DNA from 4 places in the Solibacillus sp. FSL H8-0538 genome. Region 2 is predicted to be linked to each of the others. Evidence: riboswitches for the same ligand, from Rfam matches in the RefSeq annotation. Region 2 holds a riboswitch; each other region holds the start of a gene.
What was found. A riboswitch is a leader RNA that binds a small molecule or an ion and turns the genes downstream of it on or off. The one in region 2 is predicted to bind S-adenosylmethionine.

Region 1: linked by a shared signal. The riboswitch ahead of MHH87_RS14050 (methionine ABC transporter ATP-binding protein) and the one ahead of metA (homoserine O-acetyltransferase MetA) in region 2 are both predicted to bind S-adenosylmethionine.
Region 3: linked by a shared signal. The riboswitch ahead of MHH87_RS01700 (O-acetylhomoserine aminocarboxypropyltransferase/cysteine synthase family protein) and the one ahead of metA (homoserine O-acetyltransferase MetA) in region 2 are both predicted to bind S-adenosylmethionine.
Region 4: linked by a shared signal. The riboswitch ahead of MHH87_RS02320 (MetQ/NlpA family ABC transporter substrate-binding protein) and the one ahead of metA (homoserine O-acetyltransferase MetA) in region 2 are both predicted to bind S-adenosylmethionine.

The regions. Positions count from the first base shown of each region.
Region 1 is NZ_JBBOPI010000001.1:2,935,093-2,943,206, forward strand. Features, by position in the region: gene MHH87_RS14040 (MetQ/NlpA family ABC transporter substrate-binding protein) at 39-905, opposite strand; gene MHH87_RS14045 (methionine ABC transporter permease) at 969-1,637, opposite strand; gene MHH87_RS14050 (methionine ABC transporter ATP-binding protein) at 1,630-2,658, opposite strand; SAM riboswitch class I at 2,875-2,979, opposite strand; gene MHH87_RS14055 (thioredoxin family protein) at 3,025-3,342, opposite strand; gene MHH87_RS14060 (toprim domain-containing protein) at 3,361-3,690, opposite strand; gene gcvH (glycine cleavage system protein GcvH) at 3,984-4,364, opposite strand; gene MHH87_RS14070 (arsenate reductase family protein) at 4,445-4,801, opposite strand; gene MHH87_RS14075 (acyl-CoA dehydrogenase family protein) at 5,044-6,825, opposite strand; gene MHH87_RS14080 (acetyl-CoA C-acetyltransferase) at 7,019-8,114, opposite strand, start outside.
Region 2 is NZ_JBBOPI010000001.1:1,850,844-1,858,957, forward strand. Features, by position in the region: gene MHH87_RS08705 (AAA domain-containing protein) at 1-1,731, shown strand, start outside; gene MHH87_RS08710 (nucleoside-diphosphate sugar epimerase) at 1,743-2,501, shown strand; gene MHH87_RS08715 (IS1182 family transposase) at 2,737-4,197, opposite strand; gene MHH87_RS08720 (hypothetical protein) at 4,611-5,501, shown strand; SAM riboswitch class I at 5,563-5,669, shown strand; gene metA (homoserine O-acetyltransferase MetA) at 5,775-6,713, shown strand; gene MHH87_RS08730 (YczE/YyaS/YitT family protein) at 6,817-7,446, opposite strand; gene MHH87_RS08735 (HesB/YadR/YfhF family protein) at 7,705-7,998, opposite strand; gene plsY (glycerol-3-phosphate 1-O-acyltransferase PlsY) at 8,105-8,114, opposite strand, start outside.
Region 3 is NZ_JBBOPI010000001.1:350,686-358,799, reverse strand. Features, by position in the region: gene MHH87_RS01700 (O-acetylhomoserine aminocarboxypropyltransferase/cysteine synthase family protein) at 296-1,603, opposite strand; SAM riboswitch class I at 1,725-1,840, opposite strand; gene MHH87_RS01695 (DASS family sodium-coupled anion symporter) at 2,159-3,631, shown strand; gene nfsA (oxygen-insensitive NADPH nitroreductase) at 3,788-4,519, shown strand; gene MHH87_RS01685 (hypothetical protein) at 4,650-5,066, shown strand; gene MHH87_RS01680 (hypothetical protein) at 5,165-6,844, opposite strand; gene MHH87_RS01675 (lysoplasmalogenase) at 7,172-7,822, shown strand; gene pepT (peptidase T) at 7,856-8,114, shown strand, end outside.
Region 4 is NZ_JBBOPI010000001.1:490,962-499,075, reverse strand. Features, by position in the region: gene MHH87_RS02335 (Y-family DNA polymerase) at 1-447, opposite strand, end outside; gene MHH87_RS02330 (carbon-nitrogen family hydrolase) at 841-1,644, opposite strand; gene MHH87_RS02325 (pyridoxal phosphate-dependent aminotransferase) at 1,946-3,127, shown strand; SAM riboswitch class I at 3,285-3,392, shown strand; gene MHH87_RS02320 (MetQ/NlpA family ABC transporter substrate-binding protein) at 3,484-4,302, shown strand; gene MHH87_RS02315 (methionine ABC transporter ATP-binding protein) at 4,457-5,482, shown strand; gene MHH87_RS02310 (methionine ABC transporter permease) at 5,475-6,146, shown strand; gene MHH87_RS02305 (alpha-hydroxy acid oxidase) at 6,160-7,293, shown strand; partial or broken gene MHH87_RS18855 (Gfo/Idh/MocA family oxidoreductase) at 7,393-7,551, shown strand; gene MHH87_RS02300 (glycine C-acetyltransferase) at 7,682-8,114, opposite strand, start outside.

The DNA of each region.
Region 1 (8,114 bases), 1.1 Mb from region 2:
GACGCCTCTCATTGAGAAGCGTCCATTTTTAGTAATAATTATTTGCTTACAGGAACTACTGCCCCGCCCCATTCTTCAACGATGAAGTCTTGGATTTCTTTAGAATGTAGTACTTCAATTAACTTCACGATTGTTTCGTTGTTTTCTTCACCAGCACGTGTAGCAATTACGTTTACGTATGGAGATTCAGATCCTTCAATGGCAATAGAATCTGTAATTGGGTTAATACCTGCATCGATTGCGAAGTTTGAGTTAATTACAACTGCATCACCTTCACCATTTTTATAGTATTGAACTAAAATTTCTGGTGCAGAGCTTGCATCAATGTTTAAGTTTTTAGGGTTTTCTACAATATCTTTTAATTCAGCAGCTGTTTTATCAATACCATCTGCTAATTTAATTAAGCCTAAATTTTCAAGTAACGACAAAATACGACCTTGGTCAGAAACTGAGTTAGAAATGATAATTGTTGCGCCGTCTGGAAGTTCATCTAAAGAAGCATATTCTTGAGAGTATATCCCGATTGGCTCGATGTGAATTCCACCAGCATTAACAAAACCGTAGCCTTTTTCAGCGTTTTCAAGCTCTAAGTACGGAATATGTTGGAAATAGTTAGCATCTAATTCGCCAGACTCTAAATCTTGGTTTGGCATTATATAATCTTGATAAGGCTCGATTACTAATTCGATCCCTTGTTCAGCTAAAAGTGGTTTCGCTTGCTCTAAAATAATATCATGTAAACCATAAGAAGCACCTACAACTAATTTTGTTGGTTCAGTTGTACCTTCTGTTGCAGCTGTATCGTTTGTATCAGCTGTTTCAGTTGTTCCTTCATCATCGCTTCCACAAGCTGCTAAAGCTAATACAAGCACTGATAAAAGTAAAAATGATAATAATTTCTTCATTAAATTTCTCCCCTTCTCTATATGCTTTCTCTATGTGAACGACCTATGCCGCCGTCACCTAAACTAACGCTTGTCTGTTTTTGATGTAATCGCATCGCCAATAAACTGAAGAACGAAAACGATAGCTAATATAATAATTGTCGCCATTACGGTTACGTCAGATCGGCTACGTTGGAATCCATCAATAAATGCTGTATTCCCTAGTCCACCTGCACCAATAATACCAGCCATTGCTGTATAGCCTACAAGTGCAACCGATGTTACTGTAATACCAGAAATAAGCGCTGGCAATGATTCTGGTATTAGTACTTTCCAAATAATTGTTGATGTTTTTGCACCCATTGAGCGAGCTGCTTCAATAACACCTTTATCAATTTCACGAAGTGCGATGAGGACCATACGTGCATAGAACGGCGCCGCACCGATAATAAGCGCAGGTAATGCCGCATTTACACCACGAATCGTGCCAAGTAAAAAATTTGTAAATGGAATTAATAAAATTATAAGCACGATAAACGGAATGGAACGGAAAATATTTACGACAGATCCTGTTAAAAAATGCGCTACTTTATTTGCCCCTATTTGATTGGGACTCGTTAAAAATAGTAAAATCCCGATTGCTAGACCGAGCACAAAGGTTACACCTGTTGAAATTACAGTCATATAAAGTGTTTCATACGTCGCTTCCCACATTTTGTCCCACACGACGTTCGGAAATAATTGACTAAGCATGCTCAATCACCTCCGTTTTAATTTCATGCTGCTCAAGTATTGCTAGTGCAGCATCTATATCCGCTTGCTGTCCATCAATATGCACGAACAATGTACCGTACGGACCACTAGTTGTATGAGAAATATCACCTTGAACGATATTAATGGCAATATCAAACTGCTTAATAATTTGCGAAATGACTGGTTGCTCTGTCGTTTGTCCAACGAATGATAGCTTAATGATGTTCCCAGATTTATATTTCGCTAAAATTTGCTCTAAAGATTCTTGCGTTTCTTGTGTTGCACCTGATACTTGTGAAACGAATTTTTTCGTAATTGGTGCTTGCGGGTGTTGGAATACTTGTAGCACCTCACCTTGCTCCACTACTTGTCCAGCTTCCATAACAGCGACGCGGTGACAAATTTTACGAATAACGTGCATTTCGTGTGTGATTAGTACAATCGTTAAGCCAAGTCTTTTATTAATATCTAAAAGAAGCTCTAAAATTGAATCCGTCGTTTCCGGGTCAAGTGCAGATGTTGCTTCATCACATAAAAGTACTTCTGGGTTATTCGCTAAGGCGCGCGCAATACCGACACGCTGCTTTTGTCCTCCCGAAAGCTCTGAAGGATACGCTTTGCCGCGACCAGTAAGACCAACAAGTTCAATTAACTCTTCTACACGTTTTACACGTTCTGCTTTGGGAACACCTGCAATTTCAAGCGGGAAGGCGATGTTTTCCGCCACAGTGCGTGACCATAAAAGGTTGAAGTGTTGGAAGATCATACTAATTTTTTGACGAGCCTCGCGTAGTTTTCGTCCTGAAGCAGATGATAGCTCATTGCCACTAACTGTAACTAAGCCCTTTGTTGGCTTTTCTAAACCATTTAACAGGCGAATCATTGTACTTTTACCGGCACCACTATAACCGATAATGCCATAGATTTCTCCTTGCTTAATCGATAAGTTTACATTTTCAACAGCTGTTAAGTCGCCATTTTTCGTTTTATAAACTTTCGTAATATTTTTTAATTCAATCATTACTGTACTCCTTCTAAAAACAGCATCCTCTGCGCTGCTTTATTTTGTAAACCAAGAGTGTTAATGCGCCGGTTTACACCCGAACTGGCGAACTGACCAACATCATGTTGGCATCGAACTCGAGGGCGTGGCGATTAAACCTAGACGTAAACGAAAAAACCTTTCTACTTGAAGACATAGTAGAAAGGTTTTCGCATTTTTATACGTTCAACCGTTCTCTCATCTCTCAAAGCTTAACTTTGTGTGACTTGGCACCTTTTCATCATACATGCTGGTTGCCGGGCTTCATAGGGCACTTCCCTCCGCCTCTCTTTATAAGAGTAACGCTATTAAATTTTTTATTATGAATGTTACTTTATCACGCTATCAATTATGCGTCAAATGTTTTTTTAATATTTCATACAAAAATGGTACGGATTGAAATGCATAGATTTTATCTACGATTTCACCTCTTTGCGATATAACTAGGCAGGGCACACTTTCTATTTCAATATCATAAGCGAGCTGCTCCATATAATTTAAATTGGCTTTCCCTAATGGGAGATTTGGGAGTAATTGTTCCACAACATCCATCATTTTTGATGCAACTGCACACGTACCACACATCGGTGTATATAAATAAAAGGCAGTTAACGGCTGCTCTTGCATTTGTTGTTCCCACTTTTGTCTAGTCCATTCGTTCATCTGCTTCATCCTATACTTTTATTTGTGAACGGCAAATTTTGCTACCTCTAATAGCTGAAGTAAAATAGCACTTGGAGTTTCGGCTACTTCTATATATTGCTTCGGGATGACGAGCTGTATCGCATCAGAATAGCAACGCTTCATGAGCTTACGTAATTTCTCTCCGTTTTTATCGGCATCAAACATTGTATACAGATCGCAATGCTCATAAGGCTCGATAAGCGTGATTAAGTCTTCTTCACTAATCGTACCATTTGTACATAAAATCGTAGCGTTTTCGGCTAATAGAGGGATTATTTTCAATTTGTCCGAACGACCTTCTACGATTATACACTTTTCCACATTCATCTTCCTCCTATAGAAAGACAAATCTTGACCCAAAATAAGGTAAGATGATGTCGTTTATTATGTGATTAAGAAAGCTATAGTTGCTCAACCACGAACACAAGCATCGGAGAGTCCGAAGTGAAAGCGCTCTTAGCCTTCGCCTGAGGACAGACCGCGACCTCGAGGGGCTGGCGCTTTCGCCTAGACGTTACATTTACTTATTTAATTGTTATCCATATGGCGAAATTTTATAATTTCCTTAACAATAAAAAAAAACGCCAAACTCCTGTGACGGACTTTGGCGTTTCAAGAAATTATTCTGCGATTAACTCTTCGTATTTCTCAGCAGTCATTAACTCTTCGATTTCAGAAGGGTTAGTAAGTTCAACTACAACCATCCATGCTTGTCCATACGGAGATTCATTAACAAACTCAGGGTTATCAGAAAGTTCTTCGTTTACTTCAACGACTTTACCTGATATTGGTGCGTATAATTCTGAAACTGTTTTAACAGATTCAACACTACCAAATGGTTGGTTTAATTGAATTTCGTCGCCTACTGCTGGTAGTTCAACGAAAACGATATCGCCAAGTTCATGTTGTGCGAAATCTGTAATTCCTATACGTGCTTTGCCATCTTCAACTTTTACCCACTCATGTTCTTCTGAGTAGCGTAATTCTTTAGGTGTGTTCATCAAAACCCCTCCATATCATATGTAGTACATTCATGTTCAGTGTGCCATATTTCGTTCGGAAATTCAATACAATACGTTGTTTATTTCCATGATTCTAAGAAGTCAGACTCCTTAAATCCTAATGTTACTTTTTTTCCATCTGTTACAATTGGACGCTTAATTAGCATACCATCCGATGCTAGTAGAGAAATTTGCTCTTCTTCAGACATATGTATTAGTTTGTCCTTTAACCCTAATTCTTTATACTTGTTACCAGAAGTATTAAAAAACTTTTTCAGCGGCAAGCCACTTGCTTCATAATATGATTTTAGTTGTTCTTTAGATGGCGTTTGTTCTACTATGTGAACCGCCTCATAAACAATGCCATTAGCATCTAACCATTTTTGTGCTTTTTTGCATGTCGTACATTTTGGATATTGAATAAATTGTAATGTCATAAAATGTCCCCCTTTTATACGAATCGTTTCTTTTCATTGTAATCGAAAACGAATATCCAATGCAAAAAGATGCTGCTGCCGACCTAAAATAAAACCTAAGCGCGGCGCCCCGCACTTAGGTTGATCGTTCTTATTACACCACAAACTTCTCTGCTTTAATTAGTTTTGCACCTGTCGCTTCTCTTTCGGTGCAGAAATACACTGTCTTCATATACAGATCTTTCTTTTGTAGTAATTAAATCTTAAACCACAAACTTCTCTGCTTCAATAAGTTTCGCAGCTGCTTCACGTTTTTTCGGAATTAAGTTGTATGGGTTGTTACGTGTTAATTTACGTAGTGCTGATAAGATCATACGGCCAGCATCACCTTCAACTGAAGCTAGTAATGTATCTTTCGCTTCTTTTTCGATTTCTGAAAATGCTTCTTGTGTGAAGATTTGAGTGTAAAGAATTTTTTGTTGTGATTTTTCAACACCATCGCGAGCAATCGCTTTTTGCGTACGAATTACAGCTGATTCCATTGCGTATAATTGGTTCGCAATGTTCGCGATGTTCACAAGTACTTCTTGCTCTGCATCTAGTTTTGCTCCGAACGCCTGTGCAGCAGCACCAGCAGCTAATACAGCAATTTTCTTCGCATTTTTCACAAGGTATAATTCTTGCGCTAATGGCTCATCACCAATTTCTTCAGGCATTAACATTAGGAGCTCTGCTTGTAATTGGTGTGCTACTTGTAGAAGTGGTAACTCGCCTTTTAGAGCTTTCTTCATAAATGTACCAGGAACAATCATACGGTTAATTTCATTTGTGCCTTCGAAAATACGGTTAATACGAGAGTCGCGGTAAATACGCTCTACTTCGTACTCTGCCATGAAGCCGTAACCACCATGCAATTGTACTGCTTCGTCTGCCACATAGTCTAATGTTTCAGAACCGACTACTTTTGCAATTGAACATTCAATCGCATATTCAGCAATAGCACCCGCAATTTTTTGGCCGTCTTTTTGCTCCTCAAGAGACAACTGGCTTAAGCGGTCCTCGAAGTAACCGACAGTACGATAGTTTAAAGACTCTGAAGCATAAATATGTGATGCCATTGTCGCTAACTTTTCTTTCGTTAAGTTGAATCCCGAAAGTGGCGTTTTGAACTGCTGACGTTGCTTTGTATATTTAACCGCTAGCTCGAATGCACGTTTAGATGCACCGACAGTACCTATTCCTAACTTATACCGACCTATGTTTAAAATGTTGAATGCGATAATATGACCGCGACCGATTTCACCAAGTAAGTTTTCAACTGGCACTTGTGCGTCTTGTAAAATTAAAGTACGAGTAGAAGATGATTTAATGCCCATTTTCTTCTCTTCTGCTCCTACTGATACGCCGTCGAATTTGCGGTCAACGATGAATGCAGTGAATTTATCGCCATCGATTTTTGCGTATACTACGAATACATCCGCAAATCCTGCGTTTGTAATCCATTGTTTTTCACCATTTAATACATAGTGAGTACCTGCTGCATTTAATTTGGCCACTGTTTTTGCACCTAAAGCGTCAGAACCTGAACCTGGCTCAGTTAATGCATACGCAGCGATTAATTCGCCAGAAGCTAACTTTGGTAAGTAGCGTTTCTTTTGCTCTTCGTTACCGAAAAGAACGATTGGTAAAGAACCGATTCCTACGTGTGCACCATGAGTAATTGAGAATCCACCTGCTGGAGACAATTTTTCAGCGATTAAAGCGGAAGAAATTTTGTCTAAAGCTAAACCTTCATATTCTTCTGGAACATCCGCCGCAAGTAATCCTAGTTCACCAGCAATTTTTAATAAGCGTACGGAGTGATCGAATTCATGGTTCTCAAGGTTTTCTACAACAGGTAATACTTCGTTATTTACGTAATCCTCTGTTGTTTTGGCGATCATTTTTTGCTCATCGGTGAAATCCTCTGGCGTGAATACGCGTTCGATTTCTACGTCCTCGATTAAGAAAGCGCCGCCTTTAATAATGTTTGAAGTTTGTTCCATATTAAATTCCTCCCCTAAGGTAATTGTTCGGAAACGCTTAGACACTTCTGACAAAAGCAGCGTTTAAACTTTTGTCTATGAAACTTACAAATTTATTGCTAAGCTACGGAATTGTGCATGGATACACTGACCTTTGCTTTGGTGACGAATTTGGAAGCATCAAAAAACTCGTGACCGCAAACTAATCTTCCTCTTACAGTACTTCGAATACACCAGCAGCACCCATACCGCCGCCGATACACATTGTTACTACACCGTATTTACCGCCACGACGTCTTAACTCATTGATCAATTTTAGTGTTAAAATGGCACCTGTTGCTCCTAGTGGATGGCCAAGTGCGATTGCGCCGCCATTTACATTCACTTTTTCTACGTCGATGGCTAAATGGCGAACAACTTGTAGTGATTGTGATGCGAACGCTTCGTTAATTTCCCATAAATCGATGTCGCCTTGTGTAAGACCTGCGATTTCAAGTGCTTTGGGAATCGCTACGATTGGGCCAATTCCCATTACTTCTGGTGGTACGCCGCCAACTGCAAAGCCTAAAAACTTGGCTAATGGTTTTAATCCTTGTGCTTCAGCTTCTTCACGGTCCATCACAAGTACAGCTGCTGCACCGTCTGAAGTTTGAGAGGAGTTACCTGCTGTTACAGAACCTTTCACGTTGAACGCTGGGCGTAATTTCGCTAAGCCTTCAATTGAAGTACCAGGTCGTACCCCTTCATCAGTATCGAACGTAAACTTCTTCTCTTGTAATTTATTATTCTTGTCTACGTAATACTCAATAACTTCAACCGGTACAATTTCGTCTTTAAATTTTCCTTCGCGAATGGCTTTTTCTGCTAATTCATGAGAACGAACTGCAAATGCATCTTGATCTTCTCGGCTTACTTTATAGCGATTTGCTACCTCCTCAGCAGTGTGACCCATTCCGATATAGTATTGCGGTGCTTCTTCAGCAAGTTTTGGATTTAAACGAACTGTGTTACCAGTCATCGGAATCATACTCATTGATTCTGTACCACCTGCAATTATTGCTTTTGAATGACCAAGCATAATACGTTCAGCAGCATATGCAATTGTTTGTAAACCTGATGAACAGAAACGGTTTATTGTAAGTGCTGGTGTTGTATCCGGCAGTCCAGCTAAAGCACCAATATTACGCGCTACATTCATTCCTTGCTCTGCTTCGGGCATTGCACAGCCTATAATTAAATCATCAATCGGACCTTCATAGCCCGCTCTTTTAAGTGTTTCCTTTACTACTAGCGCACCAAAATCATCTGGG
Region 2 (8,114 bases):
ACTAACGGAACGCGTTCGATTCAAGGATTGCACCTACGTAAGCAATATTTAGACCAAGTGCAAGAAAAGTACATGGAATATATTCGCGAGACGCTTATTATTTTTGACAAGCTAAAAGAAGAAATTATCGAGCAGTTTAAACAGCAGAACGGTACACAACAAGCGGTGCTGCAACAATTAACAAACGAGCAGATGACGATACAGCAGCGAATCCAGGAAGCACAAGCCTTTATACAAACCTTGAATATTACTACGGCACGTCCAGTAGAACAGTTACAAGCATTACGTTTACAGCTTGATACAGACTTAAAACAGCTAGAACATAATCAAGTATCACGCGAACAAGTCCAGCAGCAGTACGATTCGAAATTAACTGAGCTCACTTTATTACAAGAGCAAATAATAAATGGTGAGTTGTTACTAGAAGAGAAAAACGACGAATTCAAGCAAGTAAATGCGACCGGATTAGCCTTAGAAAAAAAACGTGAACAGCTAGAGCTTCTCACAAAGCAAAATCCAGAACTCGCACTAGAAAAAACGCACGAGCAAATACAGCAAACAACTGCAGAAATTGCTCAGTTTACACAACAAATTACAATGTTACCAGTAACACAAGCCCTTCAACTGGAATGGCAAGGCCTACTTCAAAACGCAAATGATCACGATCTAAATGAAATTCGCAAATTATACGTAAAGCATGCAAATGTCATTGGGACAACATGTGTCGCTTCTGCCAATAAAGAGTTTATGGATAATTATCCAACATTTGACGTTGTTATTATTGATGAAGTATCGAAGGCGACACCACCAGAACTACTATTACCCATGCTAAAGGGCGCAAAAATTATCCTGGTTGGGGATCATCATCAGCTGCCACCACTCGTTGGCGATGAAACATTTGAAGAAACGCTTGAGCAGGTCATTAAAGATAGTGATACATTTGAGGAAAAACGCGAATTAGAAAAACTCTTAGAAGAATCACTCTTCGAACGTTTATATAAAAATTTACCGCATACAAATAAAAAGATGCTAGCAATCCAATATCGCATGCATGAAAACATAATGGCGACGATTGCGCCGTTTTATAAAAATGAAAACGAAGAACTCCAATGCGGGTTAACAGATTCCGATGAGCAGCGTGACCATAAGCTTGAAAGCAAGTTCATCTCGCGTAAGAATCATTTATTATGGCTTGATATGCCAAGTAAACAAGGCTATTTCGAGGAGCGTATGAAGGAAGGCTCTAGTTTATTTAATGCGGCAGAGCTTGATACGATTAAATCAATGCTGCTTGACCTAAACGCAGCAACGGGAAAAGCGAAAGAAGACGGCTTGATCTCACAAGAGGCATTAAAATCAGTTGGTGTCATATCGTTCTACGCAGAGCAAGTGAAACGTATTAACCGTCTCATTGAACAAGAAATCGAAGTTCCGCATCTCCACATCCGTACAGGTTCTGTCGATAAGTTCCAAGGGATGGAGATGGACGTCATTTTAGTCAGTATGGTGCGTAATAATGACAATAAACACGGCGATATCGGCTTTGCAAAGGATTACCGCCGTCTGAACGTAGCCTTGTCTCGTGCGCGTGAGCTACTCATTTTAATCGGCAGTACGGACATGTTCACGAAGCGTCCGAAACAGGAGCAAACACGCCATATGTACAAGCAGCTACTCGAAGTCGTGAAGGCGCAAAACGGCTATCGTGATGCGCCTCAAGCTATTGTTTAAAGGAGAACGCCATGGAATTACAAGCATTACAGAAAAAACTAGCGAAGCAATTAACTCAAAATCTCAAGGTACGTATCGTGCAGGAAGACAGTTTTTGTATTCCTGTGCATACGTTACAAGTTTCATACCATCCCGTTCAACGCACAGCAATGGATATTTTAATGAAAATGATGCTTATTTCATTTAGCAAAGCAGAAATTGAGCATGTGGAAACGCTCGCACATATATTACTAGTAGAGCCTTTATTTATTAATGATTTAACGAATAAGATGGTAAAAACCGGAATCATTACGAAGGAAACGGGCACATACCAGTTAACATCCAAGGGTGAACAGCAACTCGTGAATGGGATTTTTGAAGAAGAATTAGAGCTCACATCACGCATCCTTCAATACAGCACTGTACACAAAGCCATTTTACATGGGGATATAGAAGAAGTGCTTGAGTTTGGTGAATTCCCCGAATTATTTGCTTATTTAGAACAAGAAGAGCTTGGTGACGTGGATAACTCACTTTTAATTAGTGAACTTGTAGCCATGCAAGATAATACAGATGACGATGACACACCGCAAACGTATATTACTTCGATTGCTTCTACAGAGGAATTACAAATTAATGATGTGCCGTATGTTCAATTTGTTTTATATGAAGCAGCGGAAGATCGTTACTTTGCGCGAATTTATAATACGTTAACAAACAGCTGGGATGAAGTTGTCGAACAACTCGTCAATGAAAAGGAACGAACTAGCTGGCGCGAAAAATTCGCCTAAAGCTAGAAGGTTGTCTCAAAATGTATGAGGCAACCTTTTCTTAACTTATAAGAAAGTATAACTTTTTGATAATGTCTAGGCATTCGCGCCGCACGCTCGAGGTCGCTTCGATCCCTCGGGCGAAAGGAGGGCACTGAAAAACTTACGTTTTTTATGATGGTTTCGTTTTTCAAATAAGAATAAGGCACTTTCTGTTCGAATCGAACGGAAAGTGCCTTATTTCTTTGTCTATTACTTACACTTTTTCATTTAGCAGTTTCAATATTCGTTTGAGATTCACCGCAAATATCGTTGTGGCACCTTGGATTTGCATGCCAAATAAACCCGCTGATATGGCTGTTTTATAGCCATGCGGATTTTTTAATTCACTATTTTTCGCCTCTATTTTATAACGGTTTTTCGCAAGCTGTTTAAATGCATCAGTTTCTTGGAAAGCAGCTTGTTCTTCATGTTCAATTGATTTAATGGTCACATTATAGGTTTTACTTTTTGCCTCATCCTTATAACAGCCCTCACGCATCTGGCAGACTTTACATTTTTCAATATCAAAATAAAATGCCATTTTCGGATTTTTATTCTTATTTTTATTCTTAGAAAGTGCCTTTCGAATAGCTAGATGCCCAGCTGGACAGACAAACATACCAGCATCTTTATTGTAATCAAATTCGATTTTTCGTTGTCCGCTACCGTTTGTAATGACTGAATTTAACTTTGAAATTAATTGGAGCTCTTTTGATTTAGCATATTGTAAGTTATCTTTCGCAGAATAAGCGGCGTCACCAATCACCGTTTCAATTTCCATACCTGCCTCTTTACTTTTTTCAACTAGTTCTTGAAGATAATGACCATCACTTTTTTCACCTGTTGTCACAACCGCAGCCGTAATAATTCGTTCATCACTCATCGCAATATGCGTTTTGAAACCAAAGAAAGCCGAGTCAGCCGACTTATGTCCAACCCGCGCATCGGGATCATTTGAATAGCTTAACTGATTCTCATAATCATCAATCACTTCTTTTAAAACATTTAATTTTTCTTTCACAGCCGGGATTTGTGCAACCTTTGATTGCGTTTCCACCACTTCAACTACTTGACGACAGTAATCTAATTCTTCTGTGACTTCATTTGACGTAGGCTTCTCAGGGAATTTTCCAACCATGTTTTCGTCGAGTTGATACACGGCTTTACGTACATTTTTAGATTTTTCCTGTAAAAATTCTTTTGGCGATTTTTGATTATAACGAGCCTTTGTATGGGTAGCGTCAACGATGACCATTTTACTTAGTAGTAGCCCTTTTTCTAAGGCAATTTCAACTGTTTTCTGAATCAGTAAATCTATTAAATTCACATCTTGGAGACGAAGTCGACGGAATTTTGTCAGTGAACTTGAATCGATTACATCATCTTCTGGTGCCATCTCTAAAAAATATTTAAAGGACATATCGTATTTTGAACGCTCGACAAGGTCGGCATCCGATAGATCATGAATCACTTTTAATAGTAAATATTTAAACATACGAATCGGTGGAATCGCGTTACGGCCATTATCTAAACAGTATTTCGATTTTAGTTCGTCTAGAATAAATGAGAAATCCACAAGTTCATTAATTTGGCGAAGCATATTGTCCTTTGGGATAATTAAATCGTACAACGCCATGTACGGGCTCAAATTGAATGTTTCCTGTTTAGAAATCATGGTCGCACCACCTTTTATTAGTACTTTAATTATACAAGAAATGTGTGCGATTATACGAGGGAAGAGCCCTTCTTGTGATGAAAGTAGTTCCAGTTGATTGGAATGGAGGCGGCGACTTCTGCGGGAACAGCACGAGCGGAAGCACCCGGACTGAGCGAAGCGAGGGAGAAGGCTGGAGCCGTGCCCGCGAAAAGCGTCCGCCGGAATGGAAATCAACGGCATCGAAGAAAAAAAGCGTCCAGTAACGAATTTCCGTTCTTGGACGCTCTTACTTATAGCTGAAGGACTTTTTCAGTGCCCTCGGCGAAAGTGGTGGAGCGTTTACTTTCGCTTCGGGCTCGCAAGCAGCTTGTCGCGTGCAAACAGGCGCGAATGCACTTTTCTAATATACGCTGTGAAACGAGGGATGAACAATGAACGCTGAATTTTTTTGGCATCCAAAAGAGCACATCAAGTTACCTAAATGGGCGAGCTACACAACCCCATTTGAACTATATGCCTTTAGTGCAACAGTTGAAGATGAAGTTCTATTACTCTATAACATAACAACACCAGATACTGAAGAGGATACATTATTTGAATATAAGCTCGTACATTTAAAGGTACATGGTGCAGTCATCTTACACATTAAGTTACCGTTATTTGTCGATCGCATGGATCAGTTTTCAGATGGCTGTTATTTGTTTGTGAGTTCTCGCATTGCTATTGATGAAGGACCAAACGCGATAATTGCTAATAATCAAGGGAAGATTGTTAGTCAATTATTACTCGGTGATGGTATTAATTATATGCAAATTGATGACAGTGACCGCATTTGGGTTGGCTATACCGATGAAGGTGTCTATGGGAATTTCGGGTGGGACCCTAGTAATACAATCGGCCGTGAAGGTGTCGTCGTTTTTAATCGGTCAGGGAAGCGGCTATGGGATGCGCGTATGTTTGACATGGTGGAATGCTCTGCCATGAACATTAATAAGGAAGAACAACTTTTCTTTATTTACGATGATTTTAAGCTCGTGAAGGCCTATGATGATTTAGAAGGAAGCTTGAATTGCGGTTTTTGGTCCATTAGGGAACAATATTTTCAACATTTTGTACGCGATGAGGATGATACATTTATAGTGTCTGATTGGCAGGGGCAAGTAAGGCGTCTTTTCCCGCATAGTACAGACTATTTACCAGGACCCGTAATCAATTTCATGGACGATGCTAACAGTTTACTAGATGGTGAGATTTTGATGCGCGGTAATTATGTATATATGCTGCAGGACGATACGATTTATCGGAAGGAGTTCGGGAGGTAAAAATACATTTATAATTATTGCATAATTCCAAATTGCATGATATTATTAATCCAATTTAATAGTCTTATCAAGAGAAGCAGAGGGATATGGCCCGTTGAAGCTTCAGCAACCTCTAACATGGTTAGAAAGGTGCTACTTCCAGCAAGGGACTCCCTTGAGAGATAAGAACGAGCGATCAACCTCTCATTCTTTTTGCTGGAATGAGAGGTTTTATAATTTCACGGTGCCATATAGACTTCGCCCTTGTTAAAAACTAAAATGGGGGGAATACGAATGCCAATTAATATACCGAAACATTTACCCGCTGGAGAGCGATTGAAAGAAGAAAAAATTTTCGTAATGGAAGAAGACCGTGCGAAAACACAGCAAATCCGTCCTTTAAACATTTTAGTGTTTAATTTAATGCCGGAAAAAGAGAAAACCGAATTACAATTACTACGCTTATTAGGGAATACACCACTTCAAGTAAACGTGACATTTCTAAATACCGCTACATACGAATCAAAAAACGTCTCAAAATCTCACTTAGATACGTTTTATCAAACATTCGATGAAATCAAACACCGCCGCTATGACGGACTAATTATTACCGGGGCACCCGTTGAAAAAATGGACTTTGAAGCAGTTGGTTATTGGGAAGAAATTAAAACCATAATGGATTGGGCAAATGCCAATGTGACGTCAATCATGTATATATGTTGGGGCGCACAGGCAGCACTCTATCATCACTTTGGCATCGGAAAATTTGAGCTACCGAAAAAATGCTCTGGTATTTACTCACATGTCATTACCGATTTAACGGTAGACCTTGTACGCGGCTTTAGTGATGAATATGTCGCACCACACTCAAGACATACATCGGTTTCGATTGATGAGGTACGCGCACACCCTAATTTACGTTTACTAAGTTATTCAGATAACGCAGGGGTCTTTATTGTACAGTCGAAAAACAATAAGCATATTATGATTACCGGCCATCTAGAATACGATGCATCTACGCTCTCGGATGAATATTACCGTGATTTAGAGAAGGGCGACGAAATTGAGATGCCTGTGAACTACTTCCCGTACGACGATTCAACAAAGGCACCTAAAAATACTTGGCGCGCGCATTCCCACTTGCTGTTTTACAACTGGTTAAACTACTACGTATACCAAGAAACACCTTATAATTGGCATTTTGTTGAAGATGCGATTGAATTTCATATTTAGCCCTAAATACGATTTCTCGAAGATCCAAGAGAAATCGTATTTTATTTACATTAAAAAAGCGTAACGACAACGCTAGATGCGGGTCATTACACTTCTATTACTATTATCCAAGAATGGCACTGTCAACGCCAGATACTCGTTGAAATAAATTTATATTTATTGTTAGCGCCCATTGTACAACTGGGCCTAAACCGAATGCCATAATAAGCGTACCGACACCAATTGGGCCACCTAATACAAAGCCAACGACCGCAACGACTACTTCCAACGTCGTACGCGCACGGTTTACGCTCCAACCTAAACGCTGCACAAGAAGGATCATAAGTGTATCACGTGGACCCACACCGATATTTGCAACCATATACATCCCGCATCCGAAACCCAATAACACTATACCTGCAATAAAGGCTAAGAATTGCATAAATAGACCGTCCACTTCTGGTAGTAAATAGATGAAAATATCAAGGAAAACCCCGGATATGATCATATCTAAATAGGTTCCTAATTGCGGCCAACTTTTCGTGATGAAGCCGTTCACTGCAAGTATTATAAAGCCTAAAATTATAGACCATGAACCAATTGTTAGGCCTACTGTTTGCGCAAGTCCGATATGTAATACATCCCAAGAGCCTACACCAATTGCCTGTCCCTTTATAACAAGCGCTAAACCAAAAGATAGCACAAGAATACCTGCTAAAAAGAACAGGCAGCGCCAATAAAATTCTTTTTTCACTTTTTCAAACCCTTCAATCCTGTATATTCTATGTTGTACATTTTATTATAGCTATTTTTCGTAATAAAAACAGATTACTATTTATTCTTATAATTTAGATAAAAAACTGTCTTATCCGGGTGTTAGAAAGACACAACTCGCCCAAAATAGAGCGAGTTGATGTCCTTACTTATGAGGATGGGAAAGTTTTTCTTTCTTATCCACCAAGTCCATTCACAACATATAAAAACGCATGAGGACTTTAATAGTCCACATGCGTTAATTTTTTTTGTAATGATATGCGAGTTCATCGAGAGCCGCATCCACGGATACGTGCAAATCATGTTCATTGAAAAACCACTCGTCACTTTTTTCAACGTAAAAGTGTACTCCATTAATTTCAGTATCCACACCTACTTCATGTGGTTGCTCACGATTCATGCCGAGCGAAAACCCTTCGTGAAACGGGGAAGAGCCACCGTAGCGTGCATAAAAACGAATAAAATCTCCTTGCTCTACTTCCATTTCTTCTAAAAACCAAGTCATTGCTTCCTCAGTAATAATAATATCCAATCTACTCACCTCAATTGTACAATCTTTACTTCTATCTTATTATGAATGAATTATTACGATAAGTATACGAAAAAACCCTCTCAATTATAGAGAGGGCTGAAACAATTTAAAGCCAT
Region 3 (8,114 bases), 1.5 Mb from region 2:
TTTTGCTTTTGTTATATTAGCTAATCCAACCGTGCTAAAGGCCAACACGATGTTGTTCATGCTGGCAAGGCACGGTAGTAGTAAGTTTTCATTACTAATCTTTATTTACATAAAGACAACGGTTATTAAAATTTCTCTGCAAGTGGTTGTTCATCCACAATTCTTAAACCTATTGTAATGCTAGGAATTAAAGATGTCAATAAAGCTTATTAGTTTACTTGGTATTTGATTTAAAAAAAAGGCGCTTCCCTACGAAATGATGCAGGTTGATACGCCATTCTTCTATATTACTTACCTATGCGTTTGTTGGTGTTGCTTCTATTTTAACTGCAACCTTTGCTAACGCTTGCTCTAAATCTGCAATAATATCTTCTACCGCTTCTAGGCCAATTGATAAGCGAATGAGCTCCTCTGATACACCAGCCACTTTAAGTTCTTCTGCGGATAATTGTTGATGCGTTGTTGATGCTGGGTGAATAATTAGTGATTTAGCGTCTCCTACATTCGCAACATGTGAGAATAATTCAACATTATCAATCACTTGGCGACCCGCCTCACGTCCACCTTTAATGCCGAATGTTAAAATCGACCCGTAACCGTTTTTCAAATATTTCTTCGCTAAGTTATGCGAAGGGAAATCTTCAAAGCCATTGTAATTTACATAGTCCACGAATGGGTGGTTGCGTAAATATTCCGCGACTTTTTGTGTATTTTCATTATGACGGACAATACGCAAATGAAGCGTTTCAAGTCCTTGTAAGAAATTAAATGCCGCATCTGGAGATAATGTTGGACCAAAGTCTCGTAATAATTGAACGCGCAGTTTTGTGGCAAATGCAGCCCCTGCTGTGTCAATTCCGTAACGTAAGCCGTGGTAAGACGTATCTGGCTCTGTATAGCTTGGATGTCTCCCCTGCGCCCAATCAAATTTCCCAGCGTCTACAACGATGCCGCCAATTGTCGTACCGTGACCGCCAATCCATTTCGTTGCTGAATGGATGACAACATCTGCGCCAAACTCAATAGGGTTACTACCGTATGGAGAAGCAAATGTGCTATCGATTAATAATGGTAGGCCGTTTTCATGTGCGATATTTGCTACCGCTTCAACATCTAATACGTTTAAGCTCGGATTGCCAATAATTTCAGCAAATACCGCTTTTGTATTTTCCGTAATAGCCGCACGGAAGTTTTCAGGGTCTTTTTCGTCTACGAACTTCACCGTAATGCCGTAGCGTGGTAGTGTTTGCGCAAATAAATTATATGTCCCACCATATAGTGAACCTGCTGCAACAATTTCGTCGCCTGTGCCGGCTAAATTTAAAATGGAGAATGCGATTGCCGCTGCACCAGATGAAAGTGCGACTGCAGCTGATCCGCCTTCAAGTAACGCAACACGTTCTTCAAATGCAGCTACTGTAGGGTTTGTAATACGAGAGTATATATTGCCCGCTTCTTGAAGTGCGAAAAGACGTTGCGCATGAGCTGTGTCTTTGAAAGCGTAAGCTGTTGTACGGTATACCGGTACGGCAATTGCTCCTGTTACCGGGTCTGGCTTTTGCCCACCGTGTAATAATACTGTTTCTGGTCGTAAATTAGACATGAATAAATTCCTCCTAAATTGTTTTTCGATGGCTTGATCGGTGTAATAGAGGAGGATTTTTTGAAAACTAAAAAACCCTCTTCAGCTAAGAAGAGGGTTCGCAAATGAGCAAGTTTTCCTCCCCTTATCTTTCAAAATGCAATTGCATCTTGTAGGAATTAGCACCTTAGTCAGTTCCTCACTCACTTGGTTGCCGGGCATCTCAGGGCCTATTCCCTCCGCCGCTCTTGATAAGAGTTATGTGATTCATGTTCCATCGTTGTTTCACAGTATAAAGCAGAGTAGTTTTATAAGTCAACTTAAATTTTAAGTTTTTTCTGATAAATCAAACATTTATTTTGTTAAATTGCAAATACTACTTATATAGAAATAGTATTTTAACCAAACTTTAACAATCGAAATTACTGTAAATGTTATAATTTACATATCGTTATAGCAAGTACAGCTTCATTTTAATTACGTTCATTTTGTTCAGTGACGTTTTTAACATAATTTATTTAACGGTGATGTTCGCTTTAATTTTTTATTCAAATATAACAAGAGGAGGAATTAGTTATGTCTACTCAAACTGAAAAAAAACTTAACTTAAAGCCGCTGTGGATTGCTCTTGCCTTTGTCGCACTCACCATCATTACATTATTACCAAACGGCGGCGATTTACCAGTCGCAGGTCAACGTGCACTCGCGATTTTAGCGTTCGCCGTTATTTTATGGGTAACAGAGGCTGTTAGCTATCCAGTAAGCTCGGCAATGATTATTGCCCTTGTCACTTTAATGTTAGGCCTCGCCCCTTCAATGGAAGATCCAACCATAGAGTTAGGTACATCGGATGCATTAAAAATGGCCCTTGGTGGATTTAGTAATTCGGCCGTAGCACTTGTAGCCGCTGCCCTATTTTTAGCCGCAGCAATGCAAGTAACAAATTTACACAAACGTTTAGCTTTATGGATTTTATCTATTGTAGGAACAAAAACAAAAGCCATCGTATTTGGTGCTATTTTAGTATCCATTATCTTAGCATTCTTCGTACCATCTGCAACAGCTCGTGCAGGTGCAGTTGTACCCATTTTATTAGGTATGGTTGCCGCATTCGGGTTAGCAAAAGATAGCCGTCTTGCTGCTTTACTCGTTATTACATCTGTACAAGCTGTTTCCATTTGGAATGTCGGCATTAAAACAGCAGCCGCACAAAACATGGTAGCCACCAACTTCATTAAAGAACAATTTGGCGTTGATATTACTTGGGGTGCTTGGTTCCTTTATGCCGCGCCCTTCTCAATTCTTATGTCAATCGCATTGTTCTTTATTATGATTACTCTTATTAAACCTGAGACAAACAATATTGCAGGTGGTAAAGAAGTTATTAAAAAGCAATTACACGATTTAGGACCACTAAAAGGCCCAGAAATTCGTTTAATTATCGCATCTGTTACGTTATTATTCTTTTGGGCAACAGAAAGCAAGCTACACCCATTTGATACAACAACAGTCACAATTGTTGCAATCGCTATTTTACTATTACCGAAAATCGGTGTGTATACGTGGAAAGAAGTGGAGCCATTAATTCCTTGGGGTACAATTATTGTATTTGCCGTAGGAATCATGCTTGGTACAGTGCTGTTAAACACACAAGGTGCTGCTTGGTTATCTGATGCGGTATTCGGTTCAATGGGTCTAGACTCATTGCCACTTTTAGCAACAATTGCACTTGTAACGATTTTCAACATTTTAATTCACTTAGGTTTCGCAAGTGCAACAAGCCTTGCCTCTGCCTTAATTCCGGTATTTATCGTTTTAGCGTCAACACTAGTAAACGTCGATCAAGTTGGTTTCGTATTAATCCAACAATTCGTTATTAGCTTCGGTTTCCTATTACCAATTAGCGCACCGCAAAACATGCTCGCATATGGTACAGGCGCCTTTACAACGAAGGATTTCTTAAAATCAGGCATTCCGTTAACAATTTTCGGCTACCTATTAATCCTTCTACTAAGCGCAACTTATTGGAAATGGATTGGTTTATTGTAAGAAGTTATTATAAAATGAGCTTAAAGGGCAATCCTTTAAGCTTTTTTGTGGATAAAAATGTAGCACTTTCTTAACCACAAAATAAAGGACACCATCTCGCCGTATATTTGGTCAAGATGTGCCTTTCTAATCATTTTACATAAAGGGGAGAATAAAATGACAAGAGAACTTTTACGTAGTCACTCATCTGTTCGTAAATATACAGGTGAACCAATTTCAAAAGAAACAGTAATGGATCTAATCGAAACGGCACAAATGGCAGCGAGCTCACATTTTGTACAAGCATACAGTGTTATTTGGGTAACGGACGAGGATAAAAAAGCAAAATTAGGCGAGCTTTCAAAAAATGACTTCCAGTTCAAAACTGCTGGCGCTTCCTTCCTATTTTGCGTAGACTTCAAGCGTTTGCAAGTAGCAGGTCAAAAACACGGTGTAGACATCGTAGCGGATTCAGCTGAAAATGTACTTGTTGGGGTTGCGGACGTTTCACTTTTTGCACAAAATTTTGTCATCGCGGCAGAGGCACAAGGATACGGCATTTGCTATATTGGCGGTGCGCGTAATAACCCCGCTGAAATTAGTGAATTGTTCAACTTACCAGAGTATGTATTCCCTTTATTTGCGTTAACAATTGGTACGCCAACAAAACGAAATGAAACAAAACCACGCCTACCTGTTGCAGCTGTACTTCATGAAAACGGCTATAACGTGGAACAATACGATACGTTGTTAGACGAATACGACGCAACAATGGAAGCGTATTATACAAGCCGTTCATCAAATCAAAAAATGGCGACATGGACGAAGCAAATGGCTGAGTTTCTTGTTGACCAAAAACGTCCATATATGAAAGACTTCTTAGTCACTAAAGGATTTAACTGGGAATAGTGACTTTCGAACTAAATGAATGCTTCTTTTAAGTGTTGCTTTTTTCCATTTTAATTCCTTCAACCTTTCCCTTTACGAACAGAATTTGCTACACTAAAGAAATAAGTAAGGCTCGGGAAGGAAGTTTTTTATGTTCACAAATAAGCATGTCGCTCGTTCTGTAGAGCGCCAGCACTTAAAATCTGCGCGGAAATTTTATCATGCCATGGCTGATATTAATTTGGAATTGGCAAAGGTTCACCGCTCCATCGAAAGACAAATCGACAAAAGCCACTATACGGCAGCTACGTCCTTTGTGGATCAATATATTTCCTACACAACGATTTGGAATATGAAATTCGTTTATAATCTTGAAAATCCCGAAGTCGTGTTAATGCAAATTTTACATTTAGACTATATTTTCAAACGCGAAGAGGCAGACGCTTTCCTAAAAGAACGTCAAATTTTGGCTGAGCAGCATCTATCCTTCAAGGAATTAAAACCCTACAAAGATGAGCAAATCGAAGCTCGTATAGAAAAAATGGCACAGTATATTGCGGAATTCTAGAAAGATATCATTTCTCCCCAAAAAGGGTATGATGATGTCCTTTCTTATCCAATTAAAAAGAGGAAAGCGATCGCTAATACGATGGCTCTCCTCTTTTGTTATTGTAATCCTTGAATTGTTAAAGCTTTCACTGGTAGGAATTGTTCCCCTGTTGCGTAATACGTAATTGTAACAGAATCCCCTTCTTCTAGATAGATTGCAAGTGGTGCTGCCTCTGAGCTGACGATAAAGTTTTCACCGCTCGCCACGAAGAATGACACTATTGTAAAATCCCCAACGCGTTCCTTATACACACGTACAACTTTTGCTGATAGCTTTGCCTCGTCTGCACTCGATGAACCTTCTACAGTGCTACCACCTCGACTAAGCGCTGTTTTATATAACTTAAGCGCTTCTTTTGGCGTCGTGCCGTACGCAGAAATTTCTGGATTTGCCGCAGAAACTATGAAGTAATTTTGCAGGAAGCCGTTTGAATCAAGTACTGCCGTTAGCCAGCTTGCCTCGGAGTAGAAATTATACAAAATCGGCATCTCGCCCGTCCACTGTTTCTCGATAAATTTCTTACTAATAATATCAAGTGCACCTTGTGAATCCATATACGACTCTTCTAAATTACCGGTATAGTACGTTGCTTTACCTGTACGCGCATTTGTTAACGCATAGCCTAACATCGAATCTACACCTTCTTTCGGACTTGTGAAATCCGTAAAGTAATACATTTGCCCGTCCTCATCGAAAATCGGACTCACACTAGCTTCTGTTCCTTCATCTGAAGGGAGCTTGATGTCTTTTTTGCCAACTATGCTATTCCAAAAGCCGTGTACATAATTGCCGTAATAGCTATTTTGCAAGCTCACTGCCTCTGGTGACACCGCTCCATCAATAAATTTTGGCACATCTGCTAAAGTAATTTTTTGAGTTGCCCCTGTTGCAGCATCCACAGCGATAATACCTTTTACGTCAAAACCGTTACGCGCAGAAATAAATTCCCCATATGAGCGGATGTAATAAGGTTTGCCATCCTCATCAATTTCAAGCTGTGGCTCCCCGTAAAAAATAAGTGTTGGGTACTGTAAACGCATATGACGCTCTAAATTTTTGTTAAAGAACGCAGACGGTACATAGTCCATCTCGGCACTTATAAATTTCGGATTATCACTCGAGTCTGTTGCGCTCATCGTGAAATAACCTGGCGTCGTTTTGCCGTTAAACCATTTAAACATTCCGGAAAACTCTACCGGCGCAATATATACATACGCCCCATTGACCTTCTGAATTTGTAAATTCCCCAGCTCATAATAACTCGTATTTGGCACCTGTCCGAACGCTTTTTTCATTTTATTTTTTACGAATTTCGGTGGTACACTAGCGGGTGTCTTGCTTTCATCAAACGGTTCAATCTCCACTTGCTTTGCCATTTCTGCTGAATTATATTTATCATCTGCATTCCAAATTGGTGCACTGAGTAAATAGCCGATAGCGATAATGCCAATAAAGACAATAGCCGACTTAATGCGTTGCTCTACACCAATAGATAAAATCGCGCCTGCTATCGCTACGACCGGTAATACATATAGAAAAATCGTCCAATTTAAATCAACTTTTGATACATAAATGACAAAAAACACCGAAATAAAGCTTATAACAAACACAAAGAATGTAGTTATATTAAACTGTTTGCTTGTTAGTTCACCTTTACGAACTTTACGCGTTACCGGAACAATTAAAAGCGTCGTCATAATTGATCCAATAAGGGCGATTAATAGTAATTGTCCCATCTAATCATCCTCTCTTAAGTTATTTACGGAATAGCACATTATAAAGATTCATAAAATTATAGAAAACAAAGAACAAAAGCGCTAAAGCGCCTGTTTAGCCCCGACAAGCGCTTGCGAGTCCGAAGCGAAAGTAAACGCTCCATCACTTTCGCAGAAGGGATCGAAGCGACCTCGAGGGGCTGGCGCTTTAGCCTAGACGTTGCATTTACTTTTTTTAAAGTTTTCCACATGGCGAAATTTTATAATTTCCTTAACCATAAGAATAGTGCATTCTCCCCCGTTAGCAGGCGGCGCGAATGCCTAGACAAATAAAGGGGGCCACATGTCATGCAACGAAATATTTTACTCGCATTATTTTTAGTTTTTGGTTTATTTTATGTATTTTTATTTGATTTCATTGATAGCTCACTAAAAATGGTATTCAAGCTTATTCCGATGATTTTACTAATTATACTCGCCTTTATGACAAAAGCGAAAAATATCCCACGCTACTACACGCTCGTATGTATCGGTCTCATTTTTTGTGCGATTGGTGACTATACATTGCAGTGGTTCATCATTGGCTTAATCAGCTTTCTAATTGGGCATATTTTTTATATTTTTGCATTCCGTACAACGAATGAAAGCCACGTGCCAGGAGCCGTGAAAATTGGACTGTTGCTTTACGGTGCGTTCATGATTGTGTGGATTGCGGGTACATTATTTAAGAATGAGGAAACCGTACTTGGTGTGGCAGTTTGCTGCTATATTGCCGTCATTTTAACGATGGGCTGGACGGCCTTTCGCACAGGTAGTCGTTTTGCGATCATTGGGGCTATGCTGTTTATTTCGTCGGATTCTGTACTGGCGATCAATAAATTTATTGTAGACGTTCCGTTTTCACACGAACTCATCATGTTCACCTACTACGGCGCACAGCTTTTCATCGCCTTAAGCATCACACAATACGCTGCCATCCGAAGTAAAATGGTACAATAAAAGGAACTTATTGAATAATCAGGAGGTCTTTATATGAAAGAAACCGTTATTGAACGCTTAATTCGTTACGCAAAAATTGATACACAATCTGATTTTACTAGTAACACTACCCCTTCAACAGCAAAGCAATTGGATTTACTCAATTTATTAAAGGAAGAGCTAGCTGAAATCGGCTTAACGGACATTACACTCGATGAAAACGGCTACCTATTTGCCACGCTTGAAAGCAATACTGAAAAGTCTGTGCCTACACTCGCTTTCTTAGCACATGTAGATACAACTTCTGACTTCT
Region 4 (8,114 bases), 1.4 Mb from region 2:
TGCACTCGGAATTTGAAACTGATCGTAAATGCGCTGTTGCATATACTTCGCCGTTTCCTCAGGTGGTCCCCATAATTTTTCAGTACCGGTTAAATCGACAAAGCTTTCATCCACGCTATACACATGAATCGCCTCTTTCGGTACAAAATCATTTAAGAGCCGCGTAATCTCCATCGAAATTTTAACGAAAAACTCCATTTTCGGCTCAAATAAACGAATGTCTGGATGCTTCGGAATTTCATAATAGCGGGAGCCTGTTTTAATGTGAAAGCGCTCCTTCATCGGTGGAGACGCAGCGAGCACAACACTTCCCTTTTGGCTAAAGTTCCCCACAACAGCAATCGGCACCTTCATCACATCTAAATTTTCAAGAAGCCCTATGCAGCTGGCGTAAAAGCAGCGCATATCAATACAAATAACGGAACGATTCGGAGCATTTTCATACATAGTCTCACCTCTTTCTACTATATGATACCCAACAACAGAACATTTGTTCCTATTTTAAAATGAGACGCTTAAGACGGCAAGTGGGAATTTTTAGCGAATAGCCGCACTTTGGGGCGAGAAGTAACAAAAGCGCTAGAGAATCCAAAGTGAAGGCGCTTTTCGCCCGAGGACAGACCGCGACTTCGAGAGGCTAGCGCTTTCGCCTGGGCGTTGCATTTACTTATTTAAATGGTATCCACAAGGCGAAATTTGATAATTTCCTTAACGATTAGAAAGACACAACTCGCCCAAAATAGGGTGAGTTGATGTCCTTACTTATGTGGATGGGAAAGTTATACTTTCTTATCCACTAAAAAAGACAAAATCGAATTGCTCCGACTTTGTCTCTCTAAATTATTTACGAACTGATTGTTTTACTACTTCTTCATATAATCCCGGGCGACGGTCATCATATACTGGGATGCGGCTGCGCACTTCATCAACAATTGAAAAATCAACGTCGATAATGGCTAACTCCTCATCATCAGCGCCTGTCCATAAGACCTCGCCCCACGGCTCAATAATCATCGACTGCCCGTTAAAGTTTTCTACCTTACTCGCAATGCGATTTACCGCAATAACGAAGCACTGATTTTCAATGGCACGCGCTTGTAATAGCGTTTTCCAGTGATCAATACGGGGTGTTGGCCACTGTGCGGGAATAAATAATACCTTCGCGCCATCCAGTGCATGCGAGCGTAGCCATTCCGGGAAACGAATGTCGTAGCAAATCACACCCGCTGCTTCAATATCGTCAAGCTGGAAGCGGTTCATTGCATCCCCCGCCTCCAAATACAAATGCTCGTCCATTAAGCGGAACAAATGCGCCTTGCTATATTCGCCGACTAGCTCGCCTGTGCGATTAAACGTGTACATCGTATTGTAAAATTTATCGCCGCGCTTCACTGAAACAGAACCGCCAACAATATGTACGTGTAATTCGCGTGCCAGTTCACTTAAAAATTTTTGCGTGCGCTCACCGTTCACATCTGCAAGCTCCCCTAATTTTTCAAGTGCATAGCCGGTATTCCACATTTCAGGTAGTACGATGATTTCTGCTCCACCTGCCGCCGCCTCGCGAATAAATTTCTCTGCGCGCGCATAATTTTCTTCTACTTTTCCAAAACCTACATTTAATTGGATACATCCGATTTTCATTAGAACCCCACCTCTAGACATTTTTATTTAGAAAGACACATCTCGCCCAATAGAGGGCGAGATGATGTCCTTACTTATGTAGATAAGAAAGTTATACTTTCTTATCTACTAAAAAAGCGCATTCGCACCCGTTTACACCCAAGGAATTAAAACGACCTCTTAGCAAAAGCGCGAATGCCTAGACATCTCCAAAAGTTATACTTTCTTATGCGGATAACCTAAAAATACACTTTACTATTCGCTAAAAAAAGACTACCATAACAGTACTATTTTTATTATATTCTGAAAAAGGTGAATGTACATGGAATTTTCGAAAAAACTACAGCAACTCCCTCCGCAATTTTTTGCTGCACTCGTTGGAAAAGTAAATGCAGCGCTTGCGGAAGGACGCGATATTATTAATCTAGGGCAAGGCAATCCTGATCAACCAACACCAGGTCATATTGTTGAAGCCCTGCAGCATGCAGTGATGGATCCGCAAACGCATAAATATTCTCCGTTCCGCGGTATCCCAGAAATTAAACAGGCAGCCGCTGATTTTTACAAACGTGAATACAGCGTGGATATTGATCCGAACACAGAAATAGCGATTTTAGGCGGAACAAAAATTGGTTTAGTAGAGCTACCAATGGCAATTTTAAATCCTGGCGATTATATGCTGTTGCCAGACCCAGGTTATCCGGATTATTTATCAGGAGTTGCACTTGCAGACGTGAAATTTGATACGATGCCGCTTGAAGAGGCGAATGCATTTTTACCAGATTACAAGGTACTTTCTCCAGAAGTACGCGAGCGAGCAAAATTGATGTACATAAACTATCCGAACAATCCAACTGGGGGCACAGCAGATTTAGCTTTTTTTGAAGACACAGTAGCGTTTGCGAAGGAAAATAATATTGCCGTTGCGCATGACTTTGCGTACGGTGCAATCGGCTTTGACGGCGTTCGTCCTCCGAGCTTCTTACAAGCGGCCGGTGCAAAAGATGTCGGCATCGAGCTGTATACATTATCAAAATCATATAATATGGCAGGCTGGCGCATTGGTTTTGCTGTCGGCAATGCCAAAATAATTGAAGCAATCAATATCATTCAAGATCATCTATTTTGTAACCAGTTCCCCGCTGTGCAACATGCTGCAGCAGTGGCATTAAATGCGGAACAGGACTGTGTTGAAGCTTTACGGACAACATACGAAAGCCGCCGCAATATACTCGTTGAAGAAGCGCACCGCATCGGCTGGAACATTACGGCACCAAAAGGCTCGTTCTTTGCATGGTTGCCTGTTGCAGAAGGCTACACAAGCCAGGAATTTGCAAATTTACTATTAGAAAAGGCAGACGTAGCCGTTGCTGCTGGTAATGGCTTTGGTGAATACGGTGAAGGCTATGTGCGCGTTGGTCTACTTGTAAATGAGGATCGTATGCGTGAAGCTGTACGCCGCGTAGAAAAATTAAATTTATTCAAGCAAGTCATCGTCAAATAGTTATGAAAAGCACATCCCTCCCATAAGATGTGCTTTTTTCTATTTAACAACAAACTATCTTAAAATAAAGTTTTTTCAGAAAAATATAATTTTATATTGATTTTGTTCTAAATAGTCTGTATATTTACATTAATTAGTTTTTAAATATAATGTTTTTCTCTTATTAAGAGTAGCTGAGGGATAGGCCCTATGAAGCTCGGCAACCACCAACACTTGTTGGCCGGTGCTAATTCCTACAAAACAGAAATGTTTTGAAAGATAAGAGTGGTAATCTAAATTGACTTTTCGATGCCTCTCTTTTTCAAGAGAGGCATTTTTTTATTAACTAAAACAAAACATCTAGGGGGATTTCAACCATGAAATTTAAAAAAATCGGCTTTTTATTTGCAACATCAGCCTTAGCACTTGCTCTTGCAGCTTGTGGCGGAGAAGAAACTGCAGAAGACACATTAAATGACGGTAAATTAGTAATCGGCGTAACTGCTGGCTTACACGAAGAAATTACAGAAATTGCAGCAGACATCGCAGCGGAAAACGGCTTAGAAGTAGACATCCGTGTATTCTCTGATTATGTATTACCGAACACAGCGCTAGTAGAAGGCGATCTTGATATTAACAACTTCCAAACGCAGCCATTCTTAGATACATTCAACACGGACCGCGGCGAAGAACTTGTATCAGTAGGAAATACAATTTTAAATCCAATGGGCATATACTCGTCTAAATACGCGTCAATGGAAGAAGTTCCTGACGGTGCAACATTTGCTTTACCTAATGATGCGACAAACGGTGGACGTGCATTAGTTGTATTAGCAGATGCTGGTTATATCACATTAAAAGAAGGTGTGAGCATTAACGCATCCATCTTTGATGTAGTAGATAACCCACATAATTATGAATTTATCGAACTAGAAGCCGCTCAATTACCAACTCAATTAGCTGAAGTAGATTTTGCAGCAATCAACACAAACTTCGCACTTGAAGCAGGTTTAAATCCGAAAAACGATTCGATCATTCTTGAATCATCTGACTCTCCGTACGTAAACAAATTAGTTGTACGTCCAGGTGAAGAAGATAGCGAAGATTTAAAGAAATTCATCGAAGCTTACCAAACTGACGAAGTACGTAATTATATTATAGAAACATATGAAGGCGCAGTTATTCCAGGATTTTAATTCGTAATTAGAAAGACACAACTCGCCCAAAATACGGCGAGTTGATGTCCTTACTAATGTGAATGGAAAAGTTATACTTTCTTATCCACCAAAAATACGAAAAGTTATCGGCAACTTTGCCGGTAGCTTTTTCTCTAGAAAGGCGAGGATTTTTATGATACAACTCCAAAACATCGTGAAGCAGTACCCATCTAAGCAAGGTGTATTCAATGCCGTTGATGATGTAGATTTACATGTCAAAAAAGGCGAAATTCACGGCGTCATCGGCTATAGTGGTGCCGGAAAAAGTACACTGATTCGTTGTGTCAACTTACTTGAGCGCCCAACTAGTGGCAATGTTCGAATTAACGGTGTGGATTTAATGTCTGCATCAACAGAGGACCTTCGGAAAACACGTCAAAAAATCGGGATGATCTTCCAAGGTTTTAACCTACTTAAAACAGCAACAGTTTATGACAATATTGCAATTCCTCTAAACTTACTCGGCTATAGTAAAAAAGAGGTAGCAGCTAAAGTCGCAAAGTATGCTGAGATTGTTGGGTTAACGGATAAATTAACGAACTTCCCTAACCAATTATCTGGTGGACAAAAACAACGTGTCGCTATCGCCCGCGCCCTTGCACAGGAACCCGAAGTTTTACTAAGCGATGAAGCAACGAGCGCACTTGATCCAGAAACGACAGACTCCATTTTAGAGCTTCTGTTAAAAATCAATCGTGAACTTGGGATTACTATTTTACTGATTACCCATGAAATGAACGTAATCCAAAAAATTTGCGATTACGTGTATGTACTCGAAAAAGGGAAGCTTGTGGAGCATAACTCAGCAATCGAGCTATTTAAAAAGCCCACGCATCCAACAACGCGCAAATTCTTGAACACTATTTCACAACGTTCATTATCTAAATCATTAATCAACCAGCTGAACTTAACAGGTGCGGTAGTACGTTTAACATTTGTTGGTGAAAGCACAGGAAAACCACTGATTGCCGATATTAGTAACCGCTTTAATGTAGCGCCGAATATTTTAGCTGCAAACATTATTGAATTGAAAAACGGCATTGTCGGCAATATCGTTGTTCATGTAGGGGGAAAGCCGCAAGAAATCCAACAAATCACATCCTATCTTGAACAAAATGGCGTCCAAATTGAACGATTAGGAGGCGACGACAATGAGTAGTTTACAAGCATTTTTTGATCAATGGGGACATGTTATTTTGAAATCACTTGGCGAAACGCTTCAAATGGCGTCTATTTCCCTTGTGCTAGCTGTATTAATTGGAATTCCACTCGGGATTTTAATCGTTCTAACACGACCTGGGCAATTATTCGAAAATAAATGGCTCTACCAAATTTTAAACTTAGTTATTAATATTATCCGTTCGATTCCGTTCATTATTCTACTATTCTTTATCCTTCCATTTACAAAGTTCATTGTTGGGACGACGATTGGGGTTAAAGGGGTAATCGTTCCACTTGTTGTATACACAGCGCCGTATATCGCACGATTATTGGAATCGGCACTGCTTGAGGTGTCACCTGGTGTCGTTGAAGCATATACAGCAATGGGCATTAAACGCCGTCATATCGTGATGAATGTTCTACTTCGCGAAGCACGTTCATCCATCGTTCTAGGCTTAACGATCGCAACAGTTGGCTTAGTCGGTGCAACAGCGATGGCTGGGCTTGTGGGTGCAGGTGGCCTTGGTGACTTGGCCTACCGCTTCGGTCATATTCGTTATCAAGTCGACGTGATGTATGCCGCCGTATTTATTTTAATTATTTTAGTACAAATCATTCAGTCTGTTGGGAACCGCGTGGCAAGCAACCTAAAACGTGATTAATGGAGATGAGTTCATGAGTAAAGGTGATTTATTATTAAAAAATATCGGAACGGCACAAGCTTTTCCGATTGGTTTTGAAGAATTAGAGCAAGCGGTTAAAGACAAAATTGATATTGGCCCTTATAGCTATGTACGTTCAGGTGCGGGCGGCGAGCAGTCACTACGTAATAATCGTGATGCTTTTCACAAATATTCCATTGTACCGCGTTTTTTAAATGATGTATCAATACTGGATACATCCATTGAATTATTCGGAAAAACACATCCAACTCCCCTACTATTTGCTCCCGTCGGCATGAATAAAATTGCGCACGAAGACGGTGAGCTAGCGGTTGTGCGTGCAGCAATGGATTTACAAATTCCGTATGTACAAAGCACCGTTTCAAGTTATTCGATGGAACAAATTGCAGAAACTGCACCACATCATACGAAATGGTTCCAATTATACTGGTCAACAAATGAAGATATTTCATTTAGTATGGTAGAGCGCGCAGAACAAGCTGGTTTTGAAGCCATTGTATTAACAATTGATACCGTAATGCTTGGCTGGAGAGAGCACGATGTTCGCAACCAATTTTCACCCTTGAAAAAAGGCTTCTCGCGTGGTAACTATGAAACCGATCCTGTGTTCATGTCAACGCTACGTGATGATTCATCCGAGGCATTTATTGAAGGTTTGCTGGCAAATATTTATCATCCCACTTTAAGCTGGGACAATGTGCGTGAATTGAAGGAACGTACGAAATTACCTGTATTATTAAAAGGAATTTTACATCCTGAAGATGCAAAGTTAGCAATTGAAGCAGGCGTAGATGGAATTTTTGTTTCCAATCATGGGGGGCGCCAATTAGACGGCGTGGTTGGTAGCTTGGATGCGCTTCCTGCAGTTGTGAAAGCTGTTGACCGACGCATTCCGGTTATTTTGGACGGCGGCGTGTACCGCGGTATCGATGTACTAAAAGCATTAGCTTTAGGCGCAACAGCTGTCGCAATTGGTCGGCCATTCGTGTATGGACTAGCCTACGCAGGTGAAGCAGGCGTACGCCAAGTCATGCAAAATCTATACGATGAATTTAAAGTATCCATGGGGCTTGCAGGTGTAAGCCGTGTAGCGAATGTGTGCAACTTAACGATTGTGAAAAACTAAATGCCTATTAATTAGACTGTGTAAAAAGTGTATTTTTTCCTTTTCACTATCTCTTGATTGTAAGAAAGGAAACGATTTAGGGAGTATGCATCACGTTCATTAGAGGCAATTTGGGCTGACGAACAAGTGGACGCCGTCATTATTTACACACCTCCCGATTTACACTGTGACATAGCCATTACTGCCAAGCAAAACGGCAGGCATGTATTAGTAGAAAAACCCATGGCTGAGACGGCTGCGGAGGCGGATTCTATTTAAAGATTCTGTAGTTCTATTTAGAGTCCAAATCCCTTAGAAAGACACAACTCACCCAAAATAGAGCGAGTTGATGTCTTTTCTTATCCATAAAAAAAGGTGATGAAAACTCTACGTTTTCATCACCTTCATTTTATTGAATAACGCCTAATTCGCGGCCTACTTTTGCATAGATTACGAGTGCGTCGTCTAGCATTCCTTTTGTGTGCGCTGCTGTTGGCATGTTGCGGACACGACCTGTGCCTTTAGGAACTGTTGGGAAGACGATTGATTTTGCGTAAACGCCTTCTTCAAATAAACGTTTTGAAAATTCCTGTGTCAATTTTTCGTCCCCAATAATACATGGTGTGATCGGTGTTTCCGATTCACCAATGTTAAACCCTAGCTCAGCTAAACCTTTTTTCAGGTAGTCGCCGTTTTCCCAAAGCTTGTCATGCAACTCTGTTGATTCCATAATCATTTCAACTGCACGTGTAATTGCTGCTACATCACCCGGTGGCAATGCTGTTGAGAATAGGAACGGACGAGAGCGGACTTTTAACCAATTAATCAAGTTTTTCTTGCCA